4 regions of the Thioalkalivibrio sp. K90mix genome follow, and region 2 is predicted to be linked to each of the others. Evidence: predicted binding sites of a transcription regulator. Region 2 holds the regulator's gene; each other region holds the start of a gene.
What was found. The regulator sigma-54, encoded in region 2, starts transcription at its own class of promoters, with help from an activator protein. The targets are predictions, from matches to a motif close to TGGCANGNTNCNTGCTT.
Positions count from the first base shown of each region.

Region 1: a site for sigma-54 is predicted at 1,692-1,708, ahead of TK90_RS09475 (PEP-CTERM sorting domain-containing protein). Genes of this name have one in related genera too.
Region 3: a site for sigma-54 is predicted at 1,791-1,807, ahead of flgB (flagellar basal body rod protein FlgB). Genes of this name have one in related genera too.
Region 4: a site for sigma-54 is predicted at 1,310-1,326, ahead of pepA (flocculation-associated PEP-CTERM protein PepA). Genes of this name have one in related genera too.

Region 1 covers NC_013889.1:2,002,289-2,006,800, forward strand. The annotation lists gene glyA (serine hydroxymethyltransferase) at 1-227, opposite strand, end outside; gene TK90_RS09470 (PEP-CTERM sorting domain-containing protein) at 814-1,491, shown strand; gene TK90_RS09475 (PEP-CTERM sorting domain-containing protein) at 1,824-2,456, shown strand; gene TK90_RS09480 (TAXI family TRAP transporter solute-binding subunit) at 2,693-3,694, shown strand; gene TK90_RS09485 (TRAP transporter permease) at 3,691-4,512, shown strand, end outside.
Region 2 covers NC_013889.1:389,293-393,804, forward strand. The annotation lists gene lptC (LPS export ABC transporter periplasmic protein LptC) at 1-308, shown strand, start outside; gene lptA (lipopolysaccharide transport periplasmic protein LptA) at 346-825, shown strand; gene lptB (LPS export ABC transporter ATP-binding protein) at 876-1,604, shown strand; gene TK90_RS01805 (RNA polymerase factor sigma-54) at 1,663-3,156, shown strand; gene hpf (ribosome hibernation-promoting factor, HPF/YfiA family) at 3,159-3,497, shown strand; gene TK90_RS01815 (PTS sugar transporter subunit IIA) at 3,502-3,972, shown strand; gene hprK (HPr(Ser) kinase/phosphatase) at 4,040-4,512, shown strand, end outside.
Region 3 covers NC_013889.1:981,213-985,724, forward strand. The annotation lists gene TK90_RS04645 (chemotaxis protein) at 1-613, shown strand, start outside; gene TK90_RS04650 (protein-glutamate O-methyltransferase CheR) at 887-1,702, shown strand; gene flgB (flagellar basal body rod protein FlgB) at 1,884-2,294, shown strand; gene flgC (flagellar basal body rod protein FlgC) at 2,331-2,750, shown strand; gene TK90_RS04665 (flagellar hook assembly protein FlgD) at 2,765-3,436, shown strand; gene flgE (flagellar hook protein FlgE) at 3,462-4,512, shown strand, end outside.
Region 4 covers NC_013889.1:2,627,804-2,632,315, forward strand. The annotation lists gene prsT (XrtA/PEP-CTERM system TPR-repeat protein PrsT) at 1-443, shown strand, start outside; gene TK90_RS12560 (class I SAM-dependent methyltransferase) at 516-1,181, opposite strand; gene pepA (flocculation-associated PEP-CTERM protein PepA) at 1,419-2,255, shown strand; gene TK90_RS12570 (ThiF family adenylyltransferase) at 2,358-3,236, opposite strand; gene TK90_RS12575 (PEP-CTERM/exosortase system-associated acyltransferase) at 3,236-4,012, opposite strand; gene TK90_RS12580 (GNAT family N-acyltransferase) at 4,002-4,512, opposite strand, start outside.

The DNA of each region.
Region 1 (4,512 bases), 1.1 Mb from region 2:
TGCTCGACGATGTCCACGTACTCGCAGCCACCGTAGTAGCGCTTGCCCGGATAGCCCTCGGCGTACTTGTTGGTCAGCACGGAGCCCTGGGCCTCCATCACGCGCGGGCTGGTGTAGTTCTCCGACGCGATCAGCTCGATGTGCTCTTCCTGGCGCTGCGCCTCCTTGCTGATGGCGCCCCAGAGTTCGTCGTCGTAGCCGTGGATGCTCATGTCGATCGAAAACATTCGGATCTCCCGTTTCATTACTTTCGTGGATTCGGTTTCCCGGCGCGCCGATTCACCGGCGCAGGCCTGGGAAGGGGGAAACAAAGACGCGTAATGATAGGGGATGCGGGGCTTTTTTTCAGGCGACCACGCCGGCAAGGCCCCGCCACCCGCGATTCGGCACGCCACGCAATACCGACATTATTTCCTTTTTTTCAACCACCTAGACGAGTTTCCGTTCTTTCACGAGACCGGTGCGGTAGCGAGGCCAACCGATGCGCCCCGTACTCACCATTAGTGTCCTGTTTCTTTACACCCGATCTCGAACCGGCGTGGAAGCCGGCATACGGCCACCGCCCTCTAACCACGTGCGCACTAGGCCTGTCATCCAAATGGATGCCCAACCAGCGTCACACTTTTTTACACCCATACCCTTCGCGCCATGCTCGAGCGCATGGACATTCGCCTATCCATATGTTTTTGCGTGTGGATTCTTTGTACCGAGCCCGCATGGCACCTTTTCTGCATACCCCTGCATGCACAAGGACCGGATGGGCCGGATCCGCGCAAGCTACCCAGGGGGCTATTCCCAGGGAAGGTGCATCGAATGAAACCCATACGCATTACACCCTATTTCGCGAGTGCCGCCCTGTTGCTGGGCCTGGGCCTTTCCGGCGCCGCACAGGCTTCGTTTATTAGCTGCGAAAGCCTGGACGGGGGCCTCGAGGATCGCGTTACCAGCAACATCGGCTGCCAGGTACTCCAGCCGCTCGATGGCAATGCGAACGACCCTGTGGGCGGCGACTCAGCCAACTGGATCGTCAACACCGCCGGTGGCACGGGTTTTTTTGGTATCAGCGACTGGCAGTTCGATGGTCGCTGGGAAGACCCGCCCGACAGCAACGGCGATCCGCTGGAATTTGATCCGGCGGACCCGACACTCAACCTGGTCACCCTGAATGGCCACTCTCTGAGCGGCACCTGGACACTCGATCCGAGCTTCGTCTACGGAGACCTCCTGTTCCTGTTCAAGGACGGCGGCAACACGAACCTGGTTGGCTATCTGATGACCGGTTACAGCGGCTCCTATTCCACGCCCTTCAGCCGACCGCCGTTCCCGCTGCCGGGGGCAGGAAACGACCGCGACATCTCCCACGTCAGCATCTACTACCGCCCCGGCGGCCGTGTCCCCGAACCCCACACTCTGCTGCTATTGGGTCTGGGTCTGGGCTTGCTGGGTATCGTCGTCCGCCGCAAAGCGCGCAGGGACACGATGGCAGCCTGATCACCTCCTGCTCGGCTTCGGCATGATGGCGCCCAGGTGGCGCCATCATTGCGTTCAGGCTCCCCGATCCACAATGAATCGCTGGCCTCGACCGGACATGTCCGGTTTTTTTACATCTTGGCTATACCCCGCGACCGCCTCCTCAAAGCAATTCCCGCAAGCGGTTGTTTCAGCAGCCGAATCCCCCATCTCGTCGAACATGGCACGAAGCGTGCTGCATTCCCGCCTTGTGAGTGATGGCACTTTCGGACGATCCCCGTCCCCGCCGCATTCATGAGACACCATGGAGGGACTTTCGTCCCATGGAGATAAGCCCGATGTCATGCAAGCCTTTGCCCTCGTTCCTGGCCGGGACGTTGCTCCTGTTGACCCTGTCGCTTTCCGGGGCCACCCAGGCCGCACTTCTCGATTGCAGTGCCCTGTCCGGCAACGTCGGCGACAAGGTCAGCAACAATATCGGCTGCCAAATTTTGTCGCCTTTGGATGGTGCGGCCACCGACTCCACCACCGGGGACCCCTCCAGCTGGCTGGTAAATACCGCGGGCGATACCGGGTTCTTCGGGATCAGCGACTGGCTGTTCGACGGCCGCTGGACCTCCCCCGGGTCGAACAGCTCGACCCTCGCCAGCTTTGATGGCAATCGCCACAACGGGCAATGGAGCCTCGATTCCGAATGGGACTATGAAGACCTGCTGTTCGTGTTCAGCCATGGCAACGGCACCAACCTCGTCGGGTTCCTGATGACCGGAATGAACGGGGAATACAGCTCACCCTTTACCCAACCGCCCTTCAACTATCCGGGTGCGGCTACACGCAACATCTCGCATATCAGCGTCTATTACCGTTCGAGCGCGGTCGGCACCGTCCCCGAACCGAAGACGATGCTGCTGATGGGCCTGGGGCTCGGCCTGCTTGGGCTGATACTTCGCCGAAACCGGCTTCAGGGGTCCCGTTTTCCGGCCTAGCCGAACACACCGCGGCCCGTCGCCGCGCGCCATAAAGGGCACGCCTGTCGGGCGTGTCCTTGATCCTGCTTGAAGAGGGTCCTGCACAGGACCGCGGATATCCAAAGGCGGGGCTGCCCCCATCGTCCCCGCCCGCAGGCACAATCGACCTGAATGCGAACGTGCTATTTGATCGACGTCTCCCTAGAATCCTCGGCACTGCCGCGATTCGTTCCCGGCAATACCCCGGAGGGCGTATGAATCGATCCAGTGTGACGAGGACCGACCGGCGATGGCTGCAACGGCTGCTGCCAGTGCTCACCCTGGTCAGCCTGCTGCTGGCCACCACCACACAGGCCGAATCGCGCTTCATCAATATCGGCACCGGCGGGGTCACCGGCGTGTATTACCCGGCGGGCCAGCACCTGTGTCGTCTGTTCAACACCCGCCGCGACGAGCACGGGATGCGCTGCACGGCGGAGAGCACCGGCGGGTCCGTGTTCAATCTCAACATGATCCGGTCGGGCGACATGGACTTTGGCGTCGCGCAGTCGGACCTGCAGTACCACGCCTATCGGGGCTCCGGGCGTTTCGAGGCGTTCGGCCCCGCCCCCCATCTGCGCGCGGCGTTCAGCCTGCATGCCGAACCCCTCACCCTGGTAGTGCGACCTGACGCAGACATCGAGGGGCTGGATGACCTGCCCGGCAAACGCGTCAACATCGGCAACCCGGGCTCGGGCCAGCGCATCCTGATGGAAGAACTGATGGAGGCGCTGGGCTGGGACCAGGACACCTTTCGCCGGGTGAGCGAACTGCCCTCGCGCGAACAGGCCCAGGCGCTGTGCGACAACCGCATCGACGCCTTTGTATTCTCGGTCGGCCACCCCTCGGCCGCGATCCAGGAGCCCATCGCGACCTGCGATGCGCGGCTGGTGTCGATCGAAGGCGCGACCGTCGACCAGCTGGTCGAGGACACCCCCTATTACCTGCGCGCCGTGATCCCCGCCGGCACCTACCCGGGCCAGGGCGACGACATTCACACCTACGGTGTCGGTGCCACGCTGGTGACCTCGACCCGCACCTCGGAGCGCGCGGTCTACGAGATCACCCGCGCGGTGTTCGAGAACTTCGAGACCTTTCGCGGCCTGCATCCGGCCTTTGGCCCGCTGGAGCGCGAGACGATGGTGGACGAAGGACTATCGGCCCCCCTGCATCCGGGGGCTCAACGCTATTTCCGTGAAGCGGGGCTGATCGAATGAGCGAGACCAGGGGGACTACCGGGGAGGCCACGGAACCGGCCGACAACGCGGCCGAGACTGCTCAGGAACTGGAGTCCGGTGCGCGTCACCCGGGGCGCGGCACACGCAGCCTGATCTGGCTGACTGCAGTGGCCTGGTCGCTGTTCCAGATCTGGATCGCCTCACCCCTGGGCGACTGGCTGGATTTCTTTGTCGTCTCGGATACCGAGGCGCGCTCGATCCACCTGGCCTTTGCGGTATTCCTGGCCTACCTGCTGTTTCCGGCGATCCGCCCGGGCACGCGCCACGTGTCCTGGTCGCGCGCCATTGGCGTGACCTACGCCCTGGGCGGGCTGATCCTGATGGCGTTCGGGATCTGGCAGTTGCTGGGTCTGGAGCGCCTGGCCGAGGTCTACGTAATCATCGGACTGACCCTGCTGGTGATCGCATTGCCGCTGCTGCGCGGCCATGACCCGATCCACCACATACCGCTGACCGACTGGATGTTCGCGGCGATCGCGGCCTTCAGCGCGCTGTACCTGTACCTGTTTCATGCCGAACTGGCCGATCGCCCCGGGGCGCCCTCGGACGTCGATCTGATCGTCGCCGGGATCGGCCTGATCCTGCTGCTGGAGGCCACCCGGCGGGTACTGGGTCCGGCGCTGACGATCATCGCCGCGATCTTTTTGTTCTACACCTTCGCCGGCCCGATCATGCCGGACATCATTGCCCATCGCGGCGCCAGCTATCCCCGCGCGATGGCGCAGCAGTGGCTGTCCAACGAGGGGGTGTTCGGGATCGCGCTGGGGGTCTCGACCAGCTTCGTGTTCCTGTTCGTG
Region 2 (4,512 bases):
GGCACTGGACTGCGCCCGAGGCGCTGCACCGACCGATGGACGAGATCCTGGACCTGATCGGCCCCACGCGGGGGGTGCAGCCCGAGCGTGGCGAGCGCGTGCGCACGGTGATTGAATCCGCCGATGTGACGGTGGCGACCGACACCATGATCGCCACCTCCGATGCCCCGTCGACGCTGGAGCAGCCTGGCCTTTTCCAGCGGGGAACGGGTCTGCGCGTCGACTCGCGAGGGGATACCATAGAGCTGTTCCATGACGTGTACACGCTCTACAGCGAGTCGGGCGAGGAGGAAGCCGCAAATGACTGAACGTGGTGGGTCGTCGCTCGCCCGGGCCGGATGGTCCGTGCTGCTGGGCAGTGCCTTGTTGCTGCTGGCCGCGCCGGTCATTGCCCAGCAGCAGCCCCTGCCGGTGGAGATTACCGCCGATCGTGCGGAGATGGACGACCGGCGGGGCGTAAGCACTTATACCGGTGATGTGGTGGTGATTCGCGGGGACATGACACTGGAGGCCGACAAGGTCTATGTGCGCAGCCGCGATCGACGCCCTTACGAGATGGAGGCCCACGGCGAGCCCGCGCGGCTGGAGTCCCCGGACCCGGAGACGGGCGAGATGCGCATCGCCACCGCGCTGCGCATCGACTACCTGCTGAACGAGGACCGGGTGATCCTGACCGACCAGGCGCATGTGATCACGGCAGCCGAGGAAGCGCGCGGCAAGCGCATCGTCTACGACCTGGAGACGGATGTGATCGAGGCCGAGCGTGGCGAGGCCGATGACGAGCGTGTACGTATCAGGATCCAGCCCCGCGAAGACGACGAATGAACGAGCTCGACACCAGCGCGCCCGCCGCGGCCGGTGGCGAATCTGCGCCGATGGCCGGCTATCTGACCGGCCGCGAGCTGACCAAGCGCTATGGCAAGCGTACGGTGCTGGATCGTGTCGACGTCGATCTGGCACCAGGGGAGGTCGTGGGCCTGCTGGGACCGAACGGCGCAGGCAAGACCACCTGTTTCTACAGCCTGGTCGGCCTGATCCGGCCCAATCGTGGCCGCATCACGCTGGGTGACCGGGACATCACCCGGGCCCCGATTCATTCGCGGGCCCGAGCCGGGCTGGGCTACCTGCCGCAGGAGGCCTCGATCTTCCGTCGGCTGAGTGTTTGGGACAACCTGCAGGCGGTGCTGGAGCTGCGCTCGGAGCTCGACCGCCACGAGCGACGCCGCATCGGCGATGCCCTGATCGAGGAGTTCCAGCTGGAGACCGTGCGCCACAGCCCTGGGATTGCCCTGTCCGGGGGCGAGCGTCGTCGCGCCGAGATCGCGCGGGCACTGGCCGGTGACCCGCGCTTTATCTGCCTGGACGAACCGTTTGCCGGCGTGGATCCGATTTCCGTGGGTGATATCCAGGCCGTGATTGGGCATCTGGCCCAGCGCGGGATCGGTGTGCTGATTTCCGACCACAACGTGCGCGAGACCCTCGGAATCTGCGACAGGGCCTATATTCTTAGTGAGGGCCGCATCCTGAGCGCCGGGACCCCGCAGGAGCTGCTGGACGACCCCCAGGTGCGCCGCGTGTATCTCGGAGAAAACTTTCGACTGTGAACATTGATCAGTGTTTCCTTAAGATGATCTTGATGGTCACCATGGACCTCAAACCGCGATGCTGAAGCCCGGGCTTAATCTGCAGCTGGGGCAGACGCTGACGATGACCCCGCAGCTGCAACAGGCGATCCGTCTGCTGCAGCTTTCCACGCTGGAGTTGCAGGCGGAGATCCAGCAGGCGCTGGAAAGCAACCCCATGCTCGAGCAGGTGGAGGACGAGGGCGAGGAGGCCCCGCCCGAGCGCCCGGAGGAAGGGGGCGAACGGGTCGACGGGGATCGCATGCAGGCCGACACGGCTGGCGATGACGTGATCCCCGAGGAGTTGAGCACCGACAGTCGCTGGGACGACATCTACGAGCCCGCCCCGAGCCCACGCGGCCTGGACGACCGCGACCCGCTGGAGAATACCTCCGACGGCGAGGACGAGGGCCTGCAGGACCACCTGCTCTGGCAGCTGCATCTGAGCCACCTGACCCCACGAGACCAACGGATCGGGGCGGCGCTGATCGACGCGATCAGCCCGGACGGCTATCTGGACAGTGAACTCGAGGCGCTGGCGGAGATGATCAGCCAGGGCGAAGACGAGCCCGTGGGGGTCGACGAGGTCGAGGCGGTGCTGCACTGGATTCAGCAGTGCGACCCGCTGGGCGTCGGTGCGCGGGACCTGCGCGAGTGCCTGGAGATCCAGCTGCGCCATTTGGCGCCGGATGCCCCGGCGCGTGACGCGGCTCGAGCCATCCTGGAAAACGGCATGGAGAGCCTGGCCAAGCGGGACTACCGAGCCCTGCAGCGCCAGTCCGGCGTGCGCGACCCGGACGAGCTGGCGCGGGCGCTGGACCTGATCCGCACCCTGAATCCGCGGCCCGGTGCCCAGATCAGCGAGTCCACTTCGGAATATGTGGTGCCGGATGTCTATGTCCGCCATGACCGCGATGGCTGGCGCGTGGACTTGAACCCGGAGATTGCGCCGCGCATTCGCATCAACGATCTCTATGCGGGCATGGTGCGGCAGGTCTCCGATGCGCGTGATAGCGCGTTTATGCGCGATCAGTTGCAGGAGGCGCGCTGGTTCCTGAAGAGCCTGCACAGCCGGAACGACACCCTGCTGCGGGTCGCCCAGGCCATCGTCGTGCGCCAGCAGGGGTTTCTCGAGCATGGTGAGGTTGCCATGCAACCGCTGATCCTGCGCGATATCGCCGAGACCCTGGAGATGCACGAATCGACCATCTCGAGGGTGACTACACAGAAATACATGCACACCCCGCGTGGGGTATTCGAGTTCAAGTACTTCTTTTCCAGTCATGTTGGCACAGCCGATGGCGGCGAATGCTCGGCGACCGCGATCCGTGCCATGATTCGGGAATTGATTGGTGGCGAGACCCCGAACAAGCCACTGAGTGATGCAAAACTGGCCCAGATCCTGTCGGATCGGGGCATTAATGTGGCCCGACGCACCGTGGCCAAGTACCGCGAGGCTATGCACATACCGTCTTCCAGCGAACGCCGGCAGATGGCGAGTATGCCCAGTGGAACCAAGCAAAAAGGAGCCTGACCATGCAGATCAACCTGACCGGCCATCACGTCGATATCACCGACGCCCTGCGCGACTACGTGAACGAAAAGTTCGCGAAGCTGGAACGCCACTTCGACAAAGTGATCGACGTGCATGTGGTGCTGACCCACGAGAAAAACCAGAACCTGAACAACAAGGCGGAGGCCAATCTCCAGGTCAGCGGCAATCACATCCACGCCGAAGCCAGTCACGAGGATATGTATGCGGCGATTGATGGCCTGATCGACAAGGTGGATCGTCAGCTGATCAAGCACAAGGAAAAGGTCAAGGACCATCACCGCGCCGAGGGTGCCCAGCGCAACCGCGAACAGGCCCTTTAACGCAATGACCATTGCCGAGCTGATCACCCGCGCCCGTATCCGGCTGGAGCCCGAGTGTTCCAGCCAGAAACGGGCGCTCGAGACCCTGGCCGAGTTGCTGGCCGTCGGCGGCGAGGAGTCCGCCGGCCCGGCCAGCGGGGCCATCTTCGAGGCCCTGTCTGCCCGCGAGAAGCTTGGCTCCACCGGTCTGGGGCATGGCGTGGCCATCCCGCATGGGCGTCTGGCCGAGCTCGATGCCCCCCGGGTCGCGGTCCTGCGGCTGGACCAGGGGGTCGACTTCGACGCCATGGACCACGAACCCGTGGACATCCTGATCGCACTGCTGGTGCCCGAGGCGGCGACCAGCGCGCACCTGGACCTGCTGGCGCAGCTGGCTCGCGGTCTCTCGCAGCCCGACAATATCGCCTCGCTGCGCCGTGCCGGCGACGCGGACGCCCTGGAACGCGAACTGACCCGGGCCTTCGGCGACGCCTGAACATGGCTCTCCCGGCAGTACTTTCTCTCTTACGACGCCCCGTGCCAGCACTGCCGGAGATTCGTGCATGAACGAGGCACTGGGAGAGGGCGGCATCGCGCGCGACATCACCGTAGAGGTCCTGATCCAGGCGATGGGCAATCGCCTGGATCTGCGCTACGTACACGGCGAGCAGGTCGCACCGGATCGCAACCTGGTCGGCGGTGACGGCGACGACCTGCCCCTCGCCGGGCACCTCAACCTGATCCGGCCTAACCGTATCCAGGTGATCGGCGATTTCGAGGCGCGCTATATCGCGCGGCTGAGCGATGATCAGCGCGAGCAACTGATCCTGGAGATGGCCCGCACCGGGACGACCGCGGTGATCTTCGCCGAGGACACCTGCCCGTTCTCGGAGATGCCGGACGTCCCCGATGAGCAGCTGCCGCTGATCTTGTGCTCCTCGACCAGCAGCCACGAGATTATCTCCCTGCTGCGCTATTTCCTGCAGCAGCGGCTGGCCCATTTCGAGGTGCGCCATGGCGTGTTCATGGAGATCCT
Region 3 (4,512 bases), 590 kb from region 2:
GGTGTCGGCCGTGGACCGGATCGTCAACGTCAACTGGGAAGACGTGAAATCGCCGCCACGGGGGACCGGGCGCGAGTCCTTTCTGGTCGCCGTCACCGAGATCGACAACAAGCTGGTCGAGATCATCGATGTCGAGCGGGTGCTGTCGATCGTCAATCCGTTGCCCATTAACGTGTCCGATTCGGTGCGCGCAGAGGCCGACGAAGAACGGGAAAGGATCGGACAGCGCAAGATCGTGATCGTCGATGACTCGGTGGTCGCGCGCAAGCAGATCGAGGGTGCCATCAAGGGCCTGGGCTGGGAATATCTGGTCTTCAAGGACGGTCGCGAGGCGCTGGATTTCCTTGAGGAACAGGCCGAGGCCGGGACCGTAAACGAGGTGGTGGAGCTGGTGATCTCGGATATCGAGATGCCGCGTATGGATGGCTATACCCTCACGGCCCGAATCCGTGCGAACGATCACCTGAAAGGTCTGCGTGTTCTGCTGCACTCGTCACTGAGCGGGGAGTTCAATACGGATATGGTCAAGCGTGCCGGGGCGGACGCATTCCTGTCCAAGTTCAACCCCGACGAGCTGGCCGAGGCCGTGCTTGATCAAACCCGCAAGGATTGAAGCCGGTGCCTTGGCGGTTTGTGTTAATCGACAGGCCGGAGCTTTGCGGCAAGGGGGCGGTAACGGATTGCCGGCTGCGTGAGCATCAGCGGCCATGGCACGCCGCATGCGTCACCTGTCGGGATGCTGTCGGCACCCGTGCGGTTGCACGTATACTGTACCGGTACGGTACGGGGGAGAGCGCACTCCCCGGCCGGGTTTTCCGACACGCTGTCAAGGATTCGTCATCAACGTGCCTGTCCGCCCGTCTCGTCGACTTTCAAGGATGACTTCGTGATCGACTCGCGCGACTACGAGGAGTTCTCGCGGTTCCTTTCCGAATGCTGTGGCCTGGTGCTGGGCGACAGCCGGCAATACCTCGTGTCGAGCCGACTGTCGCGGCTACTGGACGAATTCGGCTACAAGTCGGTCCCGGAACTGCTGCATGCGATGCGTCAGGCGCCCAACCCGCGCCTGCGCACACGTGTGATCGACGCGATGACGACCAATGAAACCTCCTGGTTTCGTGATGGCTTCCCGTTCGAGATCCTGCGCCATGTGCTGCTCCCGGAGCGCGCGGAGAAGGGCGCGGGGATCAAGGTCTGGTCGTCCGGATGCTCCAGCGGGCAGGAGGCGTACAGCATCTCGATGGTGGTATCCGAGTGGGAGGAGTCGCGGCCCAAGCGTGTGGTGCCGGTCTCGATCCTGGGTACGGACCTGTCGGAGAAGATCCTGGACGACGCCCGCCGCGCGGTCTACGACGGCCTGAGCATTGTGCGGGGCCTGAGCGAGGCACGTCGCGCCCGCTTCTTCGAGACGGTAGCGGAAGGTCACCGTGTCCGCCCGGAGATTCAGCGCCGCTGCCGCTTCCAGAAGCTCAATCTGGTCGACCGCTACGCGGCACTGGGCAAGTTCGACATCGTGTTCTGTCGCAACGTGCTGATTTACTTCTCCGCCGAGACCAAGCGACAGGTTCTTGACGGAATCGCCCGCCAGATGAACCCGGGCGGCTATCTGTTTCTTGGCGCTTCCGAGACGGCGGGTCCCTATACCCAGGCCTTCGAGACGGTTCGCACCGAATACGGATCTGTCCTGCGCCTGAAGGGCTGATCGGCCCTTTCTGCCTCGCCATAAGGTCGCGCCCGCGACCCCGGCGCCCACCCTCGGCGCCGCCTTCACAAACCCCTCCAGCCCATAGTGGCACACCAATTGCATCGTCCCTGTCGAGCGGGGCGAAGCGGTTTCGTCCCGAGGAACCTGAGAGCCGCCAGTGGCGGACGGGGCACGACGGATGAGTCTTTCTCTCGACAAGGCGATGGGCATTCTCCCGGAGGCGGTGAACGTCCGTGCGAAGCGGATGGAGCTGCTGGCCTCGAATATCGCGAATGCCGATACGCCGAATTACAAAGCGCGCGATATCGACTTTCGCTCGGTGCTGCAGGCGGCGGCCGGCGAGGGCGGCAACATGCCGATGGCGAGCACACATCAGGGCCATATCGGCGCCGGCGGGGCGGGTGGTGCCAACGGGTCGATGGAGACGCTTTATCGCGTGCCGTCGCAGCCGTCTCTGGATGGCAACACGGTGGACCCGCAGCTGGAGCGGGCTGCCTTTGCCGAGAATTCCCTGCAGTACCAGAGCAGCCTCGAGTTCCTGAACCGCCGGGTTTCCGGTATCCGTGATGCTCTGCGGGGCGAGCGCTAATGCGAGCGCCAACGCTGGGAACAGGAGAGTGATGTCGTGAGTGATCTGTTTAATCTGTTCAACACCTCGGCCTCCGCGCTGACCGCGCAGTCGGTGCGGCTGAATACGGTCGCGTCGAATCTGGCCAACGCCAACACGGTGGCGACCAATCCCGACGAGGCCTATCGGGCGAAGCAGGTGCTGTTTCAGACCGTGATGAACCAGGCCGACCCGAACGGCGCGTCCAACGGCGTGCGGGTGGCGGGCATCGACGAATCGCAGGCGCCGCCGCAGCCGCACTACGAACCGAATCACCCGCAGGCCAACGAAGACGGCTACATCTTCCGGCCCGCGATCAGCGTGGTGGAGGAGATGGCCAACATGATGTCCGCCTCGCGCAACTACGAAGCGAACGTCGAGGTGATGGAGACCTCGCGCCAGCTGTTGCAGCGCACGCTTCAGATCGGCCAGGGCTAAACCGGAGTTCGCACATGACGCAGATCTCACCCGACATGCTGGATCGCCTGGGCCTGTCTCGCCAGCAGAAGGACGAGGGGCCCGCGGATCGCCTGGGGCAGTCCGACTTCCTCAAGCTGATGACGACCCAGCTGCAGAACCAGGATCCTTTTGAACCGATGGAGAACGGCGAATTCATCGGCCAGATGGCGCAGTTCTCGACGGTGACGGGCATCGAGGAACTGTCGAAGTCGTTCGAAAAGCTGGCGCAGTCGATGGGGCAGAGTCAGACCCTGCAGGCGGCGTCCCTGGTCGGGAAGGACGTCTTGGTCCCGACGGACTTCAGCGAGCTCGGGACGGATGGAATGGTGCGTGGGGCGGTGGAGCTGGATCAGTCGACCGGCCAGTTGCAGGTCGAGGTGTACAGCCCGACGGGCGAACGCATCCGCAGCATGAATCTTGGCTCGGCCAGTGAGGGCCTGCAGGAATTCACCTGGGATGGCATGCGCGACGACGGGACCCCGGCAGCGCCGGGCGTTTACGAGTTCCGCGCATCGGCCCAGAGCGGTTCCAGTAGTGAATCAGTAGATGTCTTCCTCGACGCCCGCGTCGAGAGCGTTTCGGTAGGCGACGATTCCAGCCTGGGCCTGATGGTCCGTGGCCTGGGCGAGATCAATTTCTCGGATGTCCGGCGCATCAGCAGCTGACGGACTCTAACGGAGGTAGACCAGTATGCCCTTCAATATCGGATTGAGCGGACTGAACTCGGCGCAGGCCGATCTGCAGACCACCGGCAACAACGTCTCGAATGCCGGCACGACCGGTTTCAAGCGCTCGCGCGCCGAGTTCGGTGATGTCTTTGCGCAGAGTTTTGGTGGCGTCAGCCAGACCGCGACTGGGGGTGGTTCGCGTCTCATGGCGGTGACACAGCAGTTCTCGCAGGGACGCACGGAGTTCACCGAGAACGGTCTCGACCTCGCGATTGATGGCGAGGGCTTTTTCGTGATGAACGATGGTGGCAATCGTGTCTATACGCGCGCTGGCGAGTTTCAGGTAAACCGCGACGGCAACCTGGTGAACAACCAGGGTCAGCAGCTGCAGGGCTATCCGCCAATCAACCCGGGCAGCACGGATACCGATTTCAATACCGGACAGCTTGGGGATTTGCGTCTGCAGACAGGGGCCTCCGCGCCGCAGGCCACCAGCGACATTGAGGCCCTGGTCAATCTCCAGTCGGATGCTCCAATCCTGGATCCGGGCGAGTTCGAGTTCGATGATCCGGACAGCTACAACTACTCGACGTCCCTGACGGTGTATGACTCGCTGGGGACGTCCCGCGATGCGCGCATCTACTTCGTGAAGAGCGACGAACGAGAGTGGACGGCCTTCATGAGCGTTGACGGCGAGCCGATCAACGAGGAAGAAGGCTTCGAACTCTCTTTTGATGCCAGTGGCCAGCTGGATGGCAACACGGAATTCCCGTTCTCCACGGACGATTTTACCAACGGGGCCGAAGGTCTGGACGGGACGATCGACTTTGCCGGGACCACTCAGTTTGGTGGCGACTTTGCGGTGAACGATCTTGGCCAGGACGGGTTCGCTTCGGGCCGGCTGACGGGGGTCGACATCGATTCCAGCGGGGTGGTGTTCGCGCGCTTCACCAACGGCCAATCTTCCGTTCTGGGGCAGGTCGCTCTGGCCAACTTCACCAACCCACAGGGCCTGGAGCAGCTGGGCAACAACAACTGGGCCGAGACCTTTGCGGCCGGTGATCCAGTGTTTG
Region 4 (4,512 bases), 510 kb from region 2:
CCTCGCGCCACCTGCTCGGCTCGGCGCAGATCAACGCCGGCCACGAGGCCGAGGCCCTGGACACCTACGAAACGGTGCTGGAGCAGCGCCCCAACGATGTCATCGCGTTGAACAACGCGGCGTGGCTGGCCCGCGAGACGGACAACCCGCGCGCCCGCGAGTATGCCCGGCGGGCCGTCGAACTGGCCCCGGATCAGCCCGCAATTCTCGACACCCTGGGCGTGGTCCTGCTGGAGGGCGGTGACACCGAGAGCGCCCTGGAGACCCTGCAGCGGGCCTACCGGATGAGCCCGCAGGCACCGGATATCGGGTTCCATCTGGCGCAGGCCTACCAGGCCAGCGGCGAAACCGAACAGGCGCGGGCCCTGCTGACGGAGCTGCTGGAGGCACACGAGGACTTCCCGGAACGCGAGCGGGCCCAGTCGCTGCGCGAGTCGCTATAGGCGAAACCAGCGGGAAGAATGCCCTGACCTGAAGCCCACGCTCGCGCGGGCTTCAGTGTTTCTCCGGGACGATTACGGTTTCTTCAACAGCAGGTTGTAGCAGTTGCCCGAGATCGAGGAGTCGACCACCTGGAATCCGACGCGGGTAAAGCGGCTCAGGATATCCCGGGCCTCGTACGGGGTATGCAGGATGCCCTTGCGCATGCCCCAGCGGTTGATGCGTTCGGCAATCGCCTTGAGTGGCTGTGGCGTGCGCGGGTACAGCAGGACGTTCGCGGCCAGGGTGCCCCCGGGCTTGAGCACCCGAAAGGCCTCGTGGATGGCGCCGTCCACATCCGGAAAGCAGTGCACCGAGTTGGCGATATTGGCCGTATCGAATTCGCTATCGGCGAACGGCAGCTCCGCGGCGTCGGCGTGTTTGACAGTCACGTACTCGTCCTTGGCGAAGCGATGGCGCGCGCCCGCCAGCATGGATTCGGCGTAATCCACGCCGACGACTTCGCTCTCCGGCAATTTGCGCCGGCGCCGCCACTTGATCGCCATCTCCAGCAACGTCCCCGTGCCGCAGCCGATCTCGAGGTGTCGGGCCCCCATGTTGCGGCCAAAAAACCGGATCTGGGCGCCCAGGGTGCTGTTGTAGGCAAAGGTCAGGATGAAAAACCCCCGCGCGTCGTACCACCACGGTGGCGACTTGTAGGCCTCGGCAATCTCGTCGCGGGTCTTGGCACGCTTGGACATGTGGCATCTCCTTCACGGAAAGAACGGCCGAGCCCCCAATCCCTGCCGTCCGTTTTTTTTACATGGCCCTTTTCCATGGCCAAGGAAAACAAACGAAAAACTATTTAAAATCCGATAGTTATCGCGCTTGGCACGCAGCCTGCTTTACTTCACTCGCAAGACAGGACGACTAGCAAATTGAAGTAGAAGTAAGCGTTAACTCAAACACATTGATTCTAACTGGTGGAGGATTACAACATGGAAAGGTTCAAGCAAACAGCGCTGGGGGCGGTACTGGCAGTGGCCAGTCTGGGGCTTGCGGGCACCGCACATGCCGGCGTCTTTACGATTGATGATTCGCAGCTCGATCTCTCGACGATCGCCGTGGGTGAACGTGAAGTCGACCGCATTACCGGTGGGTATGAGGAACTGCTGACCCTCGATACCGACGGTTCCTTCGACGCGGCGGCCTACTGGAACGTGGGTCAGTACTTCCTCGGCGGCACATCGGTCAGCAACCGACTGGGATCCACCGGGGACGATGGCGACCTGTTCTACGGTCTGTATGCCGTGTTCGAGTCCTCCGGGAACTTCGATGCGGATACGGGCGAGTTCACCGGCACCACCGGCTCGATCGCGCTCTATCTGGACCCGAATCTGGATACCACCTTTGGATTCAACTCGAACGATGCGGCCGATGGTGTGGCCCTGGGCGGCACGGGTGACGACATTCTCGTCGGCTGGTCCGACATCTTCGAGCGGGGCGCAGGTTCCTTCGACCCCGATTCGGACGACATCGGCAGCTTCGCGCTGATCTTCAACGAGTGGATGCTGTCCGACGAAGGCAAGCAGTTCTTCACCAGTCCGGATCCGTTCTACATGAATGTACGTGTGACCGGACAGTTCGACTTCATCGAAGGCTTCGAGGAAGTCGACCAGCGCACCACCTTTGAGGTGGTCGGCTCGGCCGACGCCCGCTGGTCCGGACAGGAAGTGCCGGAACCGGCCATGCTGCTTCTGCTGGGAACCGGGCTGGTATTGCTCGGCTTCGTCGCCACGCGACGCCGCCGCCGCGAGACCGGCCTGGCTGCCTAGCAGCCCTTGTGGTTGGGCCTTCTGCTCCCCCCTGGGTGGAAAGCCTCTCCCGGCCCCTCGTCTTCGGACGAGGGGTTTTTTATGCCTGAGCATTCAGCACGACTACTGCGCATTCGCCCGGAGACGCGCGAGGCGACGGCGCCCGATGGCCAGGAGCAGACGCTGCAGGGGGTTGCGGTTGCCACCGGGGCGCCAGGTGCGGGCGAGGCGCTGGCGGTAGGCATCGAAGTGAACACCATGCGGGGCCCAGACGACGCGGCCTCGCCCCAGCAGGATCTTCAGCGCCTCGGTACCCATGACGCCGGCGCACAGCTCGCAGGCCATCACGGTGGACGGGCCATGCTGGGCCTTCAGGTCGACGGCGGCAGGATCGGCCAGATAGCCCATCTGCATCATCGACGGGGCCAGCCCCATCATGAAACGCAGCGCCAACTCCTCGTCGGGCAACCCGTCGCGCAGGTCGAAGTAGTCATCGAACGACACGCCACCCGGGCGGAAGTTAAGCAATGCCGCCCCCATGCCGAGCGGGGCCACGGTGATCGCCGGGATCCCTCGCTCTGCACACACGGCGAAGACCTCGCGACGGGCCTGAAACACGAAGAAGTCGAGCCCGTCGACGTAGAGATCCACACCCTGGAGGAAAGCCTCCAGATTGTGCTGGTGCACGCCCTCCGGGAACGTCGTGATCTCGAGCTCCGGATTGATGTCCAGCGCCATCTCGCGCAGGACCTCGACCTTGGGCCGGCCCAGACGCGACATGCCCGCCCCCGCCTGGCGATTCATGTTGTGCAGCTCGAAGCAGTCGAAATCCGCGATATGAAAGCGCCCCACCCCCAGGCGGGCGAGTGTCAGCAGGTGGCTCCCGCCCACACCGCCAAGACCGGCGATTGCCACTCGCGCGCCACGCAGGCGTTCCAGCTCCGGCCAGGTCACCCAGCCATGGGTGCGCCGGAACGCCGCGTGATAGTCGAATTCAGGCATCAGGCCGCGCTGGCAATCGCGTCCCAGAGAGAGTCGGAGGGGTGGGGGTCGGAGAGATTGGCATAGGAGTGTGCATACAGCTGGCTCAGCGACGGTGACCGGTGAATCCCGGACAGGGCTGTAAGCAGACTAATATGAAATGGCGCGCGGCGGCCATGGTAGTTCTGAAGCGTACCGATCTGTTTCACCTTCAGGCCGTGGCGCCGCAGGATGCGCGCCAGCGATGGCTCCATCATGGCGAAGGCATGCGAACGGCCCTGGATCTCCATCATGGCGACCGCGCTCATGAACAGACTCAGCGCCAGCAGCGGGAAGGTGCGCGCCTGCTCCAGAGGCACGTTCAGCAGGTGAAGGTCCCCGACAGGCGTGACCGACTCCCCCAGACGTCGCCGGAACAGGCCGTTGACGGCCAGCCGCGAGACCTCGCAGATCGCGTCCCGCTCCAGCCGGTCCGGGCGGTACTCGGTCTCGTAAAAGCAGTTATCGCAGTGACGCTCCATCGGGAGTTCGTGGATCTTCTGACGCGCGTCGACATGAACGACCCGGACGCAGCCCGCGTGGGTGCCACTCACCACATGTTCCAGCAGGCAATGCGAGGCCTGGGCGTCATATTCGTCGATCTCCCGCTCGCCCGGGCAGTTCTCCGGAGACTCGTAACGGAACTCTCGGCAGTAGACCTCGTAGCGCAGCCGGTACACCGCCTCCAGCTGCTCTTTGTCCGGCTTCACCAGAGAAAAATAGCGGCAGAACGCCGTGATGAGCGGGTCATCCTGCACAGGGCACTTCCATAGCCCTTGGGGCGTGATACCCACGCGGGCGCCAGCAACGCTTGTACCCCGGCGCCGCTCGGTACGGGAACGGTGGGTGCCCGGCCAGTTGCGCGTAGTGAGGGCGCTCCGGTGTGTTGCCCAGTCCCAGCCGGCGGCGCCAGGCCGACAGCGCCAGGCCGGACTCGGCAGTCGGGGCCCGGAACGGCAGCCGCAGCCCCCGATGGTCGCAGGCCTCGCCACACAACTCGATGGGGATGTAGTGGCGCTGAAGCAGACGGGCCAGGGCCGGGCGAATCATGAACAGCAGAAAGTCATACCCGTGATCCTCGGCATAGGCCTGGGCGGCCTGGCACAAGTGGTACAGCAGGCGCGGCGATCCGCGTTCCGGGGAACCACGGGCAATCAGGCGGGAAACCTCGAGCACCCGCGGGGACTCGACCCTGGGCGTAGCAAAGGCATCCGGAAACAGATGCCCGGCGGCCATGGTCGGGAGGGGACCCGCCTCC